3 regions of the Ochrobactrum vermis genome follow, and region 1 is predicted to be linked to each of the others. Evidence: predicted binding sites of a transcription regulator. Region 1 holds the regulator's gene; each other region holds the start of a gene.
The links. Region 1 encodes PhoB, which activates phosphate uptake and scavenging genes when phosphate is short. Its sites were predicted from a motif close to TGTCATNNANCTGTCAT; they were not measured.

Region 1 (5,864 bases):
CCAGCCTACTTGCGGGCTGCGTTACCATGACGCCCGAGCAACGCCGCGCCGCCGACGAGCAGACCTGCCGCAGCTATGGCTTCAAGGCCAAGACCGACGCTTTCGCCAATTGTCTCATGCGATTGGACCTCGATCGCAGAGCCGACCGGCGCGCCTGGCAGAACCAGGTCGATTTCTACGACGCACCGATGGTGATCTACCGGCCCTGAAAGCTTCTCCGGAAAGGGACAGCGGTCACCCATGAAACCAAAACGCCGATCTGAATGAAATCAGACCGGCGTTTCAGTTTGTCCGATTATAAACACGCTTCTTAGAGCGGTGCTTCCGGGCGGTCCTGGGACAGAAGGAGCGCGCCGATGGCGTCAACCTGCTTCTGGCTTGCAGGCGCATAGCCGAGCGATGCCGCCTGCGGGGCAGTCGTATCGAATTGCGACTGGTAGGAGGCCATCTGCACAGGCTGTTCCTGTTGAGGCGCTGCAACACCGCGATGACGCGCCAGACGGTCGCCGCGAGCCTGCGGGCCAGCACCGACATTCTGTTCCACGCTTTGAGCCTTTACAGCTTCCGCAAGCGCCACCTGAACGGTTGGTTCCGTTCCCGGAACCGGTCCTGTCTGCGGCAAGGTCACGTCATAGGATGCATCTTGCGGAACAGAAGGTGATTGCGGTGAATAGGCCAGAGCGAGATTGTATGGATCCTGCGGAACCGGGCTTTGCAGCGAACCGTCGCGATTGCGCTTCTCGTAGAAGGAATTGCCACCCGCGACGAGCACATAATGCATGTTGTTATAGGGAAATTTCAGGCCAGCCGTGTGGAAGAACATGGCATTCTTCAACTTTGGATGCCGTTCCCCTTTGAGGACTGCGGCTGCGGCGGCCTGGACGTCCGGCAGCGCTTTGGAATTCATCTGGCGTGAAAGAACACCAGGTGCAAACTGGTTCTTCTGACCGACCACACCACAAATCGTATCCGGATAACGGCCCGATGCGAGACGATTCATGACGACCGTGCCGACAGCCAGAAGGCCATCGGAGCTCGAACGGTTGGATTCGAAGAACATCGCACGCTCAAGACAATTCTTGTCCCGTGCGGTGTAGGTATAGGTCTTCACGCCATTGACGGTCTTGACGTGGCTTGCCGCCGTCTTTTCCGAATTGGCTTTTCCCGAGGTTCCAGTCGTCGTGCAACCGGTCACCACGAAAGGCGCAACCACTAGCCCGATAAGAACGGGCAATTTCCACTTCGCGGCGCGCGTCAATGGCTCAGTCTCATGTTAGGACCCTTAACTGATCCAGTCATCCATTCGGGCAAACACATCTGGAACGATGCGCTCGAACGTCTGACTGCGGTGCAAGTCAAAGAGGACGAAGATCAAAATCACACGCCCTACTGTCGCTCAATCGAATTCAAGGTTTTGGAATTTTTAGGCCAAAAAAAGGCGAAGGGTCAAATCCCAACAATGCTGAGGACGGCTGAAACGTCCGAAAACAATTCCGAATCGAGAGTGCGAATATGCCTACAAGCCCTTTAAATATATTAACAATTTCTTAACAGTATCTATCAATTCAGATAAGATATTGATTTAATGAGATTCAAAGTCTCGCAATACACGCCATATCGCTGCCTTAATTCGCTTTTGCTTGCGCATTTTTTGCAAGCACATTCATGGTGCTTCAAATGATCTGCGGAATTTCTGTTTTGAGAGAGGTTCCGCTGCACCATGTCAACTTTGGAAACAGGCTTGTAACATCGCGTGAGACCGGGCTTTCAACGCCTGTTTCGACCGTCCCGATGCGAATCGGATGACACCGACCTGCGCTTCACAAAGCTCCGCCGCAAGCAAAAACGGCCCACCACGAGAGCCGTGGCGGACCGGATAAGTTCAATTCCTGAAATCGTAGACGACTGCGTCGATCAGCCGAAAGAATAACCGGCGCCGCGGACGGTGCGGATCAGATCAAGCGCGCGACCGACATTGATCGCCTTGCGCAACCGTCCGACATGGACGTCCACCGTGCGATCATCCACATAGATATCCGGTCCCCAGACCCCATCGAGAAGCTGGCTTCGCGAGAAAACACGACCGGGCGACATCATGAAATATTCGAGCAGGCGGAATTCCGTCGGTCCAAGGCGAACTTCCTTTTCCTTGCGATAGACACGATGCTGCTGGCGGTCGAGAACGAGATCACCCACTTTCAGCACGTGAGAAAGAATGCTTGGATTGGACCGGCGCAGCATGGCCTTGACGCGCGCCAGAAGTTCCGGCGTCGAAAATGGCTTCACGACATAATCGTCTGCGCCGACGCTCAAGCCGCGAACGCGTTCGCTTTCCTCGCCACGCGCCGTCAGCATGATAATCGGCAGGCGCTCCGTTTCAGGCCATTGACGCAGACGGCGGCAAAGCTCGATGCCTGACACGCCTGGCAGCATCCAGTCCAGAATGAGCAGATCCGGCACGTTCTCGCGCAAGGCGATTTCGGCCTCGTCGCCGCGCAGCATCGTATCGACCTGATAGCCCTCTGCTTCGAGATTGTAGCGAAGCAGGACGCTCAGCGCCTCTTCGTCTTCCACCACAGCGATTTTGGGTGCCTGTGACATCCAGTATTTCCCTATCCAATTTCGGCGGGCGCTAGATACAATCCCCCAATCGACCGCGTGCCGCCGCGCTATTCACTCATTCTCAACCGCCGGACCGAAGTTCGGTCGGCTGTAGTTCAGGGTTTACGCGCCTCATCCACGACAATGCCGTGGCTCAGGTCTTCCTTGGGTCGTTCGGCCGGCATTTGCAGGCCGGTCACGATGTAATAGACAGTCTCCGCGATATTGGTCGCGTGATCGCCGATGCGCTCGATATTCTTCGCGCAGAACAGAAGATGCGTGCAGGCGGAGATATTGCGCGGATCTTCCATCATATAAGTCAGCAGTTCGCGGAACAGCGACGTGTACATGGCGTCGATCTCGTCATCGCGATCGCGAACGACATTGATCTGCTGCACCGAGCGCGACGCATAGGCGTCGAGCACATCCTTGAGCTGGGTCAGCGCCAGTTCGGCCAGGGTTTCAAGGCCGCGATATAGCTTTACCGGCTGACGCGATTCCGAAACGGCGGCAACGCGCTTGGCAATGTTCTTGCCCAGATCGCCGACACGCTCCAGATCGGCAGAGATGCGGATCGAGCCGATGATTTCACGCAAGTCCACAGCCATGGGCTGGCGCTTGGCAATGATCATCACAGCCTTGTCGTCGATCTCGCGCTCACTGGCATCGAGGATCAGATCGTCGGAGATAACGCGTTGTGCGAGCGCATTGTCCGCATTGACGATAGCGGCGACCGACTGCTCGACCATACGTTCCGCATGTCCGCCCATTTCGGCGATCTTATGGGTGAGAAACTTCAATTCCTCATCGTAGGAGCGAACGGTATGCTGAGACGGCATAGTAGACCTCGTAATATAAATTGCGGGGAAGCCGCACTGTCTATCTGTTTGAGCGCAGTTCCGGATTAGCCGAAGCGTCCGGTGATGTAGTCCTGCGTGCGCTTTTCGGTCGGCGCGGTGAACATGGTTTCCGTGTCGCCCACTTCGACCAGATTGCCAAGATGGAACATGGCGGTGCGCTGCGAAACGCGGGCAGCCTGCTGCATGGAGTGGGTGACGATCACGATCGTATAGTTCTGGCGCAGCTCGTCGATCAGCTCCTCCACCTTGGCGGTAGCAATCGGATCGAGCGCCGAGCACGGTTCATCCATCAAAATGACTTCCGGGCTCACCGCAATCGCGCGCGCAATGCAGAGGCGCTGCTGCTGGCCACCGGAAAGGCCGGTGCCAGCATCGTGCAGACGGTCCTTCACTTCCTCGAACAAGCTCGCCTTCTGCAGGCTCGTCACGACGATTTCCTCCAGATCGGCCTTGGTACGGGCGAGACCATGAATGCGCGGGCCGTAAGCGACATTTTCATAAATCGACTTCGGAAACGGATTCGGCTTCTGGAACACCATGCCAACGCGGGCGCGCAGCTCGACGACATCGATCTTCGGATCGTAGATGTCCTCATTGTCGAGCGTGATCTTGCCGCCGACCTTGCAGCCTTCGATCGTATCGTTCATGCGATTGAGCGAACGCAGGAAGGTGGACTTGCCGCAGCCCGAAGGGCCGATCAGCGCCGTGACCATCTTTTCCTGGATTTCCAGATCGACGTCGAACAGCGCCTGCTTCTCACCATAAAATACGCAGACCTTGTCGCCGCGCATCTTTATGGAATTGGCGTTGGCGTTCATTTTTTCTCCTACGGCTTTCTCGAGAGATCGTTCGGTCATCAGATTCATAGCTTTCGACTCCCGTTTACCAGCGGCGCTCGAAGCGGCGGCGCAGAATGATTGCTGCAATGTTCATCACGGCAAGGAACAGAAGCAGGACGATGATAGCGCCTGACGTGCGTTCCACAAAGGCTCGTTCTGCTTCGTTCGCCCACATATAGATCTGCACCGGCAAAGCGGTCGACGGGTCCATCGGTGTCGACGGCACGTCGGCGACGAACGCCACCATGCCGATCAGCAGAAGCGGCGCGGTTTCACCGAGCGCATGGGCAAGACCAATAATGGTACCGGTCAGGATGCCGGGTGCGGCAAGCGGCAGGACGTGGTGGAACACCATCTGCGTTTTCGAAGCGCCCAGGCCAAGAGCTGCGGCGCGGATCGACGGTGGCACTGCGCGAAGGGCAGCACGGGTCGCAATGATGATGGTGGGAAGTGTCATCAGCGTCAGCACCAGCCCACCAACCAGCGACGCGGAACGCGGCAGGCCGAAAAAGTTGATGAAGACCGCAAGCCCAAGCAGACCGAACACGATGGACGGTACGGCCGCCAGATTGTTGATGTTCACCTCGATCATGTCGGTGAACCGGTTCTTCTTGGCGAACTCTTCCAGATAAATCGAAGCGGCGACGCCGATAGGCAGCGACAGGCCGAGAACGATCAGCATCATGTAGAACGAACCGACCAGCGCAACACCAAGACCGGACGTTTCCGGACGGCTGGAAGCGCCGAAGGTGAAGAGACCGGTATTGAAGGCCTCCTTCATGACGCCTTCTTCCGAAAGCGTCTTCATCCAGCCCACCTGACGGTCCGAAACCTTGCGGCTCGTCTCTGGCACGGAAAGGTCGATCTGCCCTTTGAAGGCGGAATCGATGTCGGCGCCCGCCAGAACCGGAACGGTCTGGGTCGTGCCGATGAGCGACGGATTATCCATCACCATCTTGCGCAACTGAATGCGTACGCCGTCGGAATAGAAACGGCCCAGATCGCGCATTGCCGGACGGTCTGTTGTGGCAACACCGAGCTTTTCAGCCAACGCATTGCGCACCAGCAGCGGATAATTGGCCGTGATCAGCACATTGGGATCGGTCGCGCGCTTGTTGCCCGGATCGATCACCTTTTCTTCAAGCTTGACCGGCAGATACAGCGTCGTCTGCCAGAAGGCCGTATAGCCCTTGGAAAAGACCGAGAACAGGAGCGCGCAGAGGAAGAACACGCCGATGGAAATCGCGGCAATACCATAGTAGCGAAAGCGACGTTCAGCGGCGTAACGACGCTTGATTCCGATATCGCGGCGTGTCGGCTGCGCCGTTGCACCGCCGGCGTTGAGGGTCGTATCGGTCATTATTCGTACTGCTCCCGGTACTTGCGCACGATGTGCAGCGCAAAGATGTTCATGATCAGCGTCAGGACGAAAAGCGTGATGCCGAGCGCAAAAGCCACCAGCGTTTGCGGCGAGTTGAACTCAAGATCACCGGTGAGCTGGTTGACGATTTTCACCGTGATGGTGGTCATCGCCTCGAAAGGGTTGATGTTGATGCGGGCCGCA
Region 2 (5,864 bases), 440 kb from region 1:
CCGCGAAGATGGATACCAGAGCAAAAGAGCTGGAACCATTTGCGGACGAAACGTTTAGGAACAATAGTCATTGATCGCAACGACCACTCATAAGCCTGCGTACTGACGGTCCAGTTTCAGATTTCGGGAATAGAATTTTGCGCATTTACATTCAGGTTCTGGCCCTTCTCTGCGGCACAGCCTTTCTCCTCATCGCTTCGGGCCTTCATGGTCTTCTGTTGCCATTGCGCGGTGGTGCGGAAGGCTTTTCGGTCGCATCGCTCGGCATGCTCGGCACGACATGGGCAGGCGGCTTCGTTGCGGGCTGTCTGTTTGCGCCGCGCCTTGTGCGTCGCGTTGGACATGTGAGAGCGTTCGGCTGCTTTGCCGCATCGGCTGCGATCATCGCCCTGCTTTCCGGCATCTACGTGGACGCAACGATCTGGGTGATCCTGCGCGCCTTTACCGGTTTTTCCATGGCCGGCGCTTTCATGGTTATCGAAAGCTGGCTGAATGAACGTGCGACCAACGAATCGCGCGGCAAGATTTTCGGCATGTACATGATGGTCAATTATGGGGCGACCATGTCCGGCCAGATGCTGGTCGCAGCCGGAGACGTGCACTCCGATCATCTGTTCATGATCAGCGGTATCTTCTTCTGCCTGGCTCTCATTCCGACCGCAATCTCTACGGCTGTCAGCCCCAAGCCGCTGACCGAAGTGCAGCTCGATCTCAAGGCGCTCTATAATAACTCACCAGCCGCCTTTGTGGGCTGTATCCTGATCGGTATCGCCAACGGCGCCTGGGGTACGCTCGGAGCCGTCTTCGGCGCGAAATCCGGTATTTCAACCACTGAGATCGCGTTGATGGTCAGTGTCACCATCGCAGCGGGTGCCTTGATGCAGATTCCGATCGGGCGCATTTCCGATCTGGTCGACCGGCGTTTCGTACTGGCAAGCGTAGCGGCGCTGGCGGCACTGGTCGGCCTTATCGCCTTTCTCATCGCTCCGTCCAGCGGGCCTGTCATCATTACAATGACCGGTTGCTATGGCGCGCTTGCCTATGCGCTCTATCCCGTTGCCGTCGCTCACGCAAACGATCATGCGACGTCGGAAAGCTTTGTGAAAGTATCGAGCGGACTTCTGCTGCTTTACGGCTTTGGCACGATGCTTGGACCATTGCTGGCGGCTGCGGCCATGGATATTTTCTGGCCGTCCGGTCTCTTCGCCATCACCATGCTCGCGCATATTTCCATCACCGGCTATGCACTCTTCCGTTCCCGCAAGCGCGCTTCCGTTCCGAAAGAAGAGAAAGACCAGTTCAAGAGCATGCCTTCTGAACGCGGTGCGACACCGGAAGCGCTAAACCTTGATCCAAGAGCTGAAACGGAAAACTGAGCTGCACAGAAAACAGCAGCGCGATGAAATTTAAAAAATTAAATCAATATGTTCGGCGGCTGTTGCACAGCCGCCAATACTGCATTTTGGCGTCTTCACCATGACCGGAAGAGCCATGCCTCTGGCACAACAGCCTATCCACGACAAAGCACCGGGTTCAAGAGAACCTTCAATGGCCGATGTCGATGGCTTGAGATGCCTCGTCGAACCGCGATGCATAGATTCAAGAGGTTAGAGCGTCCTTTGTGCGTCCATAAGGACGCACGGCGCTCTAAGCGCGGCTTCCCTGTTAGTGACGTGTTACCTGGGATCTCAGTTTTTCAATCTGGTCCTTGAGCATAAGCTTCTTGCGCTTGAGAGATGCAACGTGCAGGTCGTCCATTGCCGGTGACGCTACGGCTTCAGAAATTTCCTGCTCCAGAGCGCCGTGCTTCTTTTCGAGCGTGGCAAGATGGGACTCGATAGCCATCATCAGATCTCCTTTGGTTGATTTCCCTGATTTACGGAACAGCGCGGACCTCGTTTGTCCGTTAGTCCGCTATCCCGCCATTCACCTGCATGAACGTCCGGCACATCTCCTGTATTCCGGGCCAAACACGCAGTCCCGGCTGCCAAGGGTGCGGTATTGTTTGTCGCCTTCGACAGCCGCCGTCCATGACAGAACCATGACAGTTTGGCATGAGTTTGGTGCAAAGTCGATTTTGTCGTGGTAGCATTTTCCTGATACGAAAAATGTGATAAGGGCTTCGCCAGAAACGGGCTGACGCCGCACCTTTTTATGGTTTGGCGCGGCCCGTAAAATTATTCAACAGAACGGGGCACCGCATGTCCGATCAGGAACAGGCCGAAATCAGATTGGCCGTCGCACGACTGAAACAGGAACACGCGGACTTCGATGCTGCCATCAACGCCATGATAGCAGTGGGCTGCGACCAATTGCGCGTCCAGCGCATGAAGAAGAAAAAACTCGCAATCAAGGACAAGCTACAGGAGATGGAAGATCAGGTAATCCCGGACATCATCGCCTGAACGTCCAGAATAATTCATGGCAGAGCCGGGGTTCGCCCGGCTTTATCATTTTAACATCACCCTTAAACGCATATGAAAGAAGCGGAGCAGGAAGACCAATGAGCGTTACTGCCGATGTCGCCATCATCATGGGAAGCCAGTCCGACTGGGAAACCATGCGCCATGCAGCAGACACACTGGAAGCACTCGGCATTTCCTTCGATGCCCGGATTGTTTCCGCGCATCGCACGCCTGATCGGCTCGTTGCCTTTGCCAAAGGCGCCAAGGCGGAAGGCTTCAAGGTTGTCATCGCCGGTGCTGGCGGTGCGGCCCATTTGCCGGGCATGGCCGCAGCCATGACGCCGCTGCCTGTCTTCGGCGTTCCGGTCCAGTCCAAGGCGCTTTCAGGCCAGGATTCGCTCCTCTCCATCGTGCAGATGCCAGCCGGCATTCCTGTCGGCACGCTGGCCATTGGCCGCGCTGGCGCGGTCAATGCCGCCCTTCTCGCCGCAGCCGTTCTGGCGCTTTACGATGAGGCGCTCGCTGGCCGCCTCGACGAGTGGCGCACCGCCCAGACGGAAAGCGTGGCCGAGCGCCCTTCGAAAGAGGCCTAATATGAAAAATTCTGTACTAAAGCCCGGCGAGACCATTGGCATTATCGGCGGCGGCCAGCTTGGCAGAATGCTTGCCATGGCCGCAGCACGTCTCGGCTTTGAAACCGTAATCCTGGAGCCGCAGGCCGATTGCCCGGCAGCACAGGTCGCCAATCGCCAGATCGTCGCTGCCTATGACGATCCCAAAGCGCTTGCAGAACTTGCAGCCGCTTCCGACGTCATTACCTACGAATTCGAGAACGTGCCGGTCAGCGCCGCCGACAGATTGGCCGAAAGCGCTCTGGTCCTGCCGCCACCGGCAGCACTCGAAGTCTCGCAGGATCGTTTTACGGAAAAGCAGTTCCTCAACTCCAGCGATATCGAGACAGCCCCCTGGCGTCTTGTGGACGATGAGGAGACCCTGATCGCGGCTCTGGGTGCGCTCGGCGAGCGCGGTATCCTCAAGACGCGGCGCTTTGGTTATGACGGCAAGGGACAGGTCCGGCTGACATCGCTCGACGAGACCGAAGCCCACAAGGCAATTCTGGCGATCAATCGCGCCCCTGCCATCCTCGAAGGCTTCGTCGATTTCGAGCGCGAAGTCTCGGTGATCGCAGCACGCGATCGTGCCGGCAATGTCGCGATTTTCGATATTGCCGAAAATGTGCACAAGGACGGCATCCTTGCAACCTCGACGGTACCGGCTGCCATTTCCGAGAACACGGCAGAAGCCGCCCGCAAGGCCGCTGCAAAGCTTTTGAATGCGCTTGACTATGTCGGCGTGCTCGGGCTTGAATTCTTCGTCCTGAAGGACGGCACGCTTCTGGCAAACGAGTTTGCCCCGCGCGTCCATAATTCGGGCCACTGGACGGAAGCGGCCTGCGCTGTTTCGCAGTTCGAACAGCACATCCGCGCCGTTGCCGGATTGCCTTTGGGCAACACTGACCGGCATTCGGATTGCGTGATGGAAAACCTGATCGGCGATGATGTCGACAAAGTACCGGCGATTCTCTCCGAAAAGGACGCGGTGCTGCATCTTTACGGTAAAAAGGAAGCACGTCCGGGCCGCAAGATGGGGCATGTGACGCGCATCCACCCTCGTGGGAAATAATGTTCATCGGGAATCCTCTCGATTCCCGATGAATCTTGTACTGCCTGCCAAGAATTTCAGCTCCGGCGCCCTGAATCTGCGGCTCAGGAGTTGACATTTGCCTGAAACCTTGTGTATTTCGGCCAACCCTTCGGGCATCTAACAGTGCCTGTAACCAATTGGCGCCTCGGGCGCCTGTTTTTATGAAGCCCCGCGGCATCTGCACGTCAACGGGCCAACAAGACCGGTGATTGACATGAAGATCAAGAACTCGCTTAAAGCGCTTAAGGCCCGTCATCGCGACTGCCAGCTGGTCCGCCGCAAGGGCCGCGTTTACATCATCAATAAGACTGCCCCGCGCTACAAGGCTCGTCAGGGCTAATCTTATTTCTGATTTTGCATTTGACGTTTCGCTGCGCATGGTAAAATCTATGTGCATGCGGAACGTTTTTGCATGTCTGGTTTCTTGTTCTTTGCTCGCGTCGCTCGGCATGATGATGCCGTCGGCTTATGCTGAAGTGACGCCCGGCAAGGTACCGCTTATTGCACCTCTGACGCCCGTTCAGACCGGCCCCGACAGCGAACAGAAACCTACCCCCGAAAATCCCGCGCCAGCCGCAGCACAGACGCCCGAAGAGCGCCTCGACAAGCTCTTTGCCGATCTTCGCCGCACAACGGACGAGGCCAAGGCGCGGCGTATCGCTTCACAGATCAATACGCTGTGGTCGCAGTCAGGCAGCGCAACAGTCGATCTCCTGATGCAATGGGCCAATGCGGCAATGCTTGAGCGTCGCTATCCTTCGGCGATCGACTTCCTGAACGAGGCGATCGCACTCGACCCGGAATATGCGGAAGCCTGGAATCGCCGCGCTACAGTCTATTTCCTCCAAAAAGACTATGCCCACGCGATGTACGACATCAATCGCACGCTGGAGCTGGAGCCGCGCCATTATGGCGCCCTGACAGGCATGGCGGCCATCTTGCGTCTGCGCGGCCTCAAGGAACAGGCGCTGAGAGCCTATGAGCAGGCACTCCTCGTCTATCCGATGATGCGCGACGCACAGAAAAACTTCAACGATCTTGCCGACGAACTGACGGATACGCGGACTTAGAATCGCTTCGCACCTGTCCGCGAAACATTCTCAAAATTCATAAAGACCAAAACAAAACGCGCCCCGAAGGAGCGCGTTTTTTAGATGCCGTCCGCCAAGACTGGATGAAATTCCGGCTGCGGCGAGTCGAAAATGGTGGAGTTTGAGAACCGGAGCGGAATGTACTTTTGGGTACACGAGCACCGGAAGCGCAAAACAACGCCATTTGCAGGCCGTCACGGCCGGAATATCGCCGGTCTAAATGCCCGACTTTCCGTCCGGACCTATATAGGCGATGCGCAGCATGTTGGTCGCGCCGGGCGTTCCGAATGGGACACCGGCGGTGATGATGACGCGGTCACCCACTTTGCCGAATTCTTCGTGGAAGACGATTTCGCAGGCATGGTTGACCATGTCTTCAAGATCGTGCGCATCGGCAGTGACCACGCAATGCAGGCCCCAGACGAGCGACAGCTTGCGCGCAGTGTCAACCACTGGCGACAGGGCAATGATCGGCGTGCGCGGACGCTCACGGGCGGCACGCAGGCCGGTCGTGCCGGAAGCGGTGTAGGTGACGATGGCCGAAAGCTTCAGCGTTTCTGCGATCTGGCGTGCGGCAAGCGAGATGGCGTCGGCGCCTGTCGGCTCCGGTGCGGCGCGCTGCGCATCGATGATGGTCGAATAGGTCGGTTCCTTTTCCACCTGT
Region 3 (5,864 bases), on a different contig from region 1:
ACAGATCCTCGTAATAGGACGGACGGCCATGACCATCCCAATCCTCGCCGCCATCGCCCGGATGCTGCACGGCAACGAACGCCGTCTCATCATCGGGCGCAAACAGCGGGCCGCACATTTCCGCACCCACCGGCACGCGGTAGAACAGTTTCGAGGTAGCGCGCGCATCGCCTTCCGTATCAACCGCCCAAAGCCCGTCCGTGCGGCCGGTATCCTTGTTGCTGTTGCCATCGGTTGCGACCCACAGCCGACCGGCGCTATCGACGGCGGCATTGTCCGGCATACCGAACCAGCCATTGCGCGTCGTATCGGTGGAGAAGCTGGCACCAATTTCAGCCACGGTTGGATCGCCGCATTTCAGCAGCACTTCCCACTTGCCGGTTGTTGCGGCAAAATCCTGGCCATCTTCCTCAATCTCGATGATATGGCCAAAGGCGTTCTTGGCGCGCGGATTGGCGGCATCCACCTGATCATCCTTGCGCTTGGTGTTGTTGGTGAGCATGACGTAAACGCGGCCATTGACCGGGTTCGGTTGCACGTCTTCGGGGCGGTCCATCTTGGTGGCGCCGAGAAGGTCGCCTGCGCGCCGCGCTTCGATCAGCACATCAGCCTGACTTTTGAAGCCGTTCTGTTCGGTCAGCGGGCCCTGGCCGAAAACCAGTGGCATCCATTCGACCTTGCCATCCTCGTGGAATTTGGCCACGTGAAGCGTGCCTTCATCCAGCAGATCCATATTGGCGGCGCGATCATCCGGGTTGAACTTGCCCGCCGTCACGAACTTGTAGACATAATCGAATCGTTCGTCGTCTCCCAGATAGAAGACCACGCGTCCATCCTTGTTGACGATGGATTCGGCCCCCTCATGCTTGAAACGGCCGAGCGCGGTCCGCTTTTTCGGTGCCGAGTTCGGATCGGACACATCGACCTCGACAATCCAGCCGAAGCGGTTCGGTTCGTTCGGCTCCTTGGAAACATCGAAACGGTCGTAGAAACGTCCCCATTCATACGAGCCTTCGGGAATACCCATGCGCTTGTAATTGGCGGTTTCCGCATGACCTTCCGGCAGCTCGCCGATGAAATAGCCATGGATGTTTTCCTCGGCCATGATGTAGGTGCCCCACGGCGTGACGCCGCCTGCGCAATTGTTGACGGTGCCGAAAACCTTGGTGCCCGAAGGGTCGGCATTGGTCTTGACGCGATCATGACCGGCCACGGGACCGCTCAGCGCCATCTCGGTATTGGAGGTGATACGGCGGTTGTTTGCACCGTCGAGCACCGGTTGCCATTTGCCGTCCTGCTTGCGGATTTCGACAATTGTGCCGCCATGGGCAGCCATTTCGATATCCACCTGCTCTCTGGAGAGCGGGGCCTGCTCGACCTTGCCATCGACGATCTTCACAAGGCCGGGGAACATCAGATGCGGGTTGGTATATTCGTGATTGACCACGAGAAAGCCGTGTTCCGGCGATCCCTCGATAGCAATATAGCCGACATAATCATTGTTGTAGCCGAACTGGCGTGCCTGCGCTTCGGCAGACTGTTTCGCCGGATCGAAGTCCGGCGCATCGGCGAAGAGCTTGTCGCCCCAGCGCAAAAGCACATCGGCATCATAGCCTTCGGCGACATGGTGATGCGCATCGACACCGGCTTCGACCTCCTTGAAGGAAAAGGCCGAACCGGAGGCGGCGCGCGCTTCACCGGCGCTCATCAGTGCGAGCGGGCTGACGGTTGCCGCAATGGCCGAGACAGCGAGCGATCCACGCAGAAAACCGCGGCGGGAAAAGCGCCGGCTAATGATTTCACCCATGGTGGGATTGTCGGACGGATTGCGCGGATCGGCATCTGCTTCTTCCAACTGGCTGGTCTTGAACAGACTTGGCTGGGAAAGATTCTCTGACATTGCTGGCTCCCTATCGAACAGTGGAGTTGCAAATTAGAAGTACTCGATGACAGCCGGACGACATCGGGGCTGCCGCTGCGGAATTCTGCCCAGAAAATTTCTACCCTAGCGATAGAATAATTTTGCTGGCAAATGCGCTTTCCGATAAAACCATCCCGGTTTATCGATTGAGGGGTTGGTGATGACCGACATGACGACCGCACGGCGCAATATTGTTGTCCTGACGATGGCACAGGCACTTGGTGCTTCCAGCCCGCCTATCGTAATTTCGCTTGGCGGTCTGGTGGGCCAGAAACTGTCTTCCGATCCGGCGCTCGTCACGCTTCCCGTCAGCCTGTTCAATCTCGGCCTCGCACTCGGCACGCTGCCCGCAGCCTTCTTCATGCGCCAGTTCGGGCGCCGTAATGCCTATATGCTGGGCGCACTTGTCGGCGCTTCGGCGGGCGTGATCGCAGCGGCAGGTATTTTTGCAGCCTCCTTCCTTATCTTTTGTCTGGGCACGCTGACCGCCGGTTTCTACGCCGCCTATGTCCAGAGTTATCGCTTTGCAGCCACCGACGCGGCGGCGGACAATATGAAGGCACGCGCCATCTCATGGGTCATGGTAGGAGGGCTCGTCGCGGCAATCGTCGGGCCACAGCTCGTCATCTGGACGCGCGATACCATTCCGGATGCGATGTTTGCGGGCAGCTTCCTCAGCCAGGCGATGCTGGGCCTTCTGGCCCTTCCCGTCCTTTTCATGCTGCGTGCGCCGAAGATCCGCAAAGACCCCGGCGCTGTCCATGACACGGGCCGTCCTCTTGGCGAAATTCTCCGTTCGCCACGCTTCATCCTTTCCGTCGCTGCTGGCGTTTGTTCCTATGCGCTCATGACATTTGTGATGACGGCAGCGCCTATCGCCATGGTCGGCCATGGCCATTCCGTCGACCATGCAGCACTTGGCATCCAGTGGCATGTGCTGGCCATGTTCGCGCCGAGCTTCTTCACCGGAAAGCTCATCACCCGTTTCGGCAAGGAAAAGATAACCGCGCTCGGGCTGGTATTGATCGCCTTCTCCGCCATCATTGCGCTGGGCGGTTTCGATGTCGGTCATTTCTGGGGCGCGCTGATCTTCCTCGGCATCGGCTGGAATTTCGGCTTTATCGGCGCAACCGCCATGATAACGGACTGCCACACGCCAGCAGAACGCGGCAAGGCACAGGGCGCCAATGATTTCATCATGTTCGGCACCGTAGCCTGCGCTTCGTTCTTTGCAGGTTCGCTGCTGCATTCTTCAGGCTGGGAAACCATCAACTGGCTCGTCTTCCCGATAGTCGCCCTTGTTCTGGTGCCGCTTATCCTGCGTCTGAAGCCGAAAAGGGCTGCAGCCGAAGCCTAGAGCGGTTCCTATTTCAACAGAATCGCCGGAACCGCTCTAACTATTTGTTTCATCGCATTATCCTACGCAAAACCGTTTCACACTTTTGCTGGAAATGCTCCGATCATTCAAAACCCTGCTCTTTCATCCAGAGCCTGCCGCCTTCGGACACCGCGTCGTAAACGGCGCCACCGAGGGCGGCACCGATATCCGTATGCAAACCTGCATATGATGCTACCTCTCCTGTCTGCCCGTGGGGAGCTGAGACGGCGATGCAATCCGTTCCGGTCCCGGTTGCGGCTCTGCCGCCAATTGTGAGGCCAAGTTCGATAATGGCAGCGGTGCGAGCCTCGGCAGCAATCGACATTGCCTCTATATGGGCTGCAACCGACAAGGGCCTATCGATGTGAGCCAGAAGATTGATGGTCCCGGCTGGCATCTTCATCTGCGAGAGCTCACCCACCCTCCCCGCATTCGACAGGCCGACGGTAGCAAGACAGGCAGCATGTGCTTCGCCGGAGCGCCGCGTTGCGACATGGTGCTTTTGTACGCTGCGCGATGTCATCATCTGCACCGCTTCGCTATAACCGGCTTCCGTCAGTCTTTCCTGCAACAAAACTGCCGGATCAACGTCAAGCGTCAGATCATCATTGCGCACTTCCAGCCAGGCGACGGAACGCGCCGAGACGAAACCCGGACGCGTCAGTGACCAGCTCAGAATATTATGCTGGTGCGGAAATTCAGCCGCAAGCACCCGGCCGGAACAATGGATCGTGAAAGGCAGCATCAGCGATCTATCGCAGATCGGCGCAGAAATCGCGACCAGCGCCTTCAAGCCATCCACAGAACTGCCGGTTGACGCGGCAATAAAGCACGGCTTCGTGACTTGGCCACAGTTTCACAAGAAGATATTCATCTCGGAACATTGTTTCGCGTGTCACGGAAACTGACAAGCGGTTTTACTCTGGATTGCGCCATGATCAACGATCTCACCGATGAGATATTCTGGATATTCACCATCGGGTGCTGCATTCTCTTCATCATGCGCCTTCTTTCGCCACCCCCGCGCCATAAGGCCGATCAGGCGCAAGACATCAATACACTGCGTCCTCGCCGCCGTTCGCGCCGCCGCCGGTTTCAGGCACTGGACTGAGTTCGGAACGGCGCTCCAAAAATATATCCTCGATAGCGCCGACAAAGCTATGTACAGTGCCAAATCCAAGGGCAAGAAATGGGGCAGCGGCTCTGGGATTAGAGCGCGTTTCGATCTGATAGGATCAGATCGGCGCTCTAACTTCCTCTATTTCAAGCATAATCTTATCGATCCTCGTTTCACTCCGGTCGGATTATGCTCTAATCTGCCGTGCGGATGACCCAGAATTTTTCCAGATCGCTTGGATTGTCCCATGCTGCCACAGCACCGGGGCGAACAAGGAAAATATCGCCCGCAACGAATGTCGCGCTTCCCTCAACGGGATTGGAGAGCGTGACTTCGCCCTTGCGCAACATCATCAATTCCGAAAACGAATAGGTGATCGGATGGCGCGCATAGGGGGTGGTGGCCCAGGTGCCCCACGAGAGCAAGTCCTCGCTCTGGAATTCGTGACGGGCGGTTTGCGGCGCAGGCGTGGTCAGGAGCGCTGCATTGGGTGCGCCGCCAGACGACATCGGGTACTCAAGATCGAGTTTGGCCGGGAATAGCTGCGGATTGTCCTGATGCAGAACAAGGATGATGCAATCCGCCGATTTTGCATCCCACGAAAATACGCCTGCCGGGAGGTTGGCCACCTCGCCCTTGGTCAGCCTAATCTCGGTGCCGTTGTTGTCGCGGATCGTTAAAGCACCATCGCGGAGCATTATGATGGATGAGAAGCGGCTTTCCGCGTCTTTTCCGTTCCCCGAAAGGATGGCGCGGCCGAAGCCAAAATGTTCGGTCGCTTGTTCGTTCAGGCCGATCGTTTGAAAGGCCGTTTTCAGGTCCGAGGCGCAAGAAGGTGCGGTGCCCAGGTTGATTACGTTTTTCAGCACGTTGGATTCTTTCTGTATGGGGAATTATTTGGATGCGAAGCCAAGGCTGTCCTTGATCCAGTACCAGCGGATGCCAAGATCCATCACCGGCTTGCGGATGGCATGCCAGGCAAGCCGCGGAATCTTGGTGGTCGGATAAACCATGGGGCGACCTTCGGCGATGTATTCCGCATACATCTTGCCGAAGGCAGTCGCCATGGCCACGCCCCGGCCATTATAGCCAAGCATGACATGCAAGCCTTGGGCCGGATTGTGCAGGTGAGGCAGACCGTCCATGGTCAGCGCCACATGGCCGGACCAGTGATAATCGATGCCGATACCGTCCAGTTGCGGAAACAGTCTGACCATTCCAGCCTTGAGCGCGTCCATCAGGGCTTTCTTCTCAGTCATCCCGACCGCGCCGCGTCCGCCGATGAGAAAACGGCCGTCTTCAGATTGGCGCATGTAGAAAGCGATCTTGCGTGTTTCGGACAGGACCACACCGCCCGGCATGACCTCGCGACGCTGCTTTTCCGAAAGCGGTTCGGTCGCGATCAGCATGCTTTGCACAGGAAGAATGCTCTGAGCGAGCCCCGGCAC

Region 2: the regulator PhoB is predicted to act here: its motif matches at 2,031-2,047, upstream of CQZ93_RS11625 (YdcH family protein).
Region 3: the regulator PhoB is predicted to act here: its motif matches at 1,947-1,963, upstream of CQZ93_RS24075 (PhoX family protein).

What each region holds. Positions count from the first base shown of each region.
Region 1 is NZ_PCOC01000001.1:2,775,310-2,781,173, reverse strand. Features, by position in the region: gene CQZ93_RS13870 (hypothetical protein) at 1-209, shown strand, start outside; gene CQZ93_RS13865 (cell wall hydrolase) at 311-1,258, opposite strand; gene phoB (phosphate regulon transcriptional regulator PhoB) at 1,915-2,601, opposite strand; gene phoU (phosphate signaling complex protein PhoU) at 2,718-3,440, opposite strand; gene pstB (phosphate ABC transporter ATP-binding protein PstB) at 3,506-4,279, opposite strand; gene pstA (phosphate ABC transporter permease PstA) at 4,344-5,660, opposite strand; gene pstC (phosphate ABC transporter permease subunit PstC) at 5,660-5,864, opposite strand, start outside.
Region 2 is NZ_PCOC01000001.1:2,336,594-2,342,457, forward strand. Features, by position in the region: gene CQZ93_RS11615 (MFS transporter) at 138-1,376, shown strand; gene CQZ93_RS11620 (YdcH family protein) at 1,666-1,848, opposite strand; gene CQZ93_RS11625 (YdcH family protein) at 2,202-2,405, shown strand; gene purE (5-(carboxyamino)imidazole ribonucleotide mutase) at 2,504-2,998, shown strand; gene CQZ93_RS11635 (5-(carboxyamino)imidazole ribonucleotide synthase) at 3,000-4,088, shown strand; gene ykgO (type B 50S ribosomal protein L36) at 4,324-4,449, shown strand; gene CQZ93_RS11645 (tetratricopeptide repeat protein) at 4,487-5,179, shown strand; gene pyk (pyruvate kinase) at 5,417-5,864, opposite strand, start outside.
Region 3 is NZ_PCOC01000002.1:2,125,084-2,130,947, forward strand. Features, by position in the region: gene CQZ93_RS24075 (PhoX family protein) at 1-1,900, opposite strand, end outside; gene CQZ93_RS24080 (MFS transporter) at 2,082-3,278, shown strand; gene CQZ93_RS24085 (adenosylcobinamide amidohydrolase) at 3,382-4,101, opposite strand; gene CQZ93_RS26740 (hypothetical protein) at 4,234-4,410, shown strand; gene CQZ93_RS24090 (cupin domain-containing protein) at 4,611-5,285, opposite strand; gene CQZ93_RS24095 (NAD(P)/FAD-dependent oxidoreductase) at 5,310-5,864, opposite strand, start outside.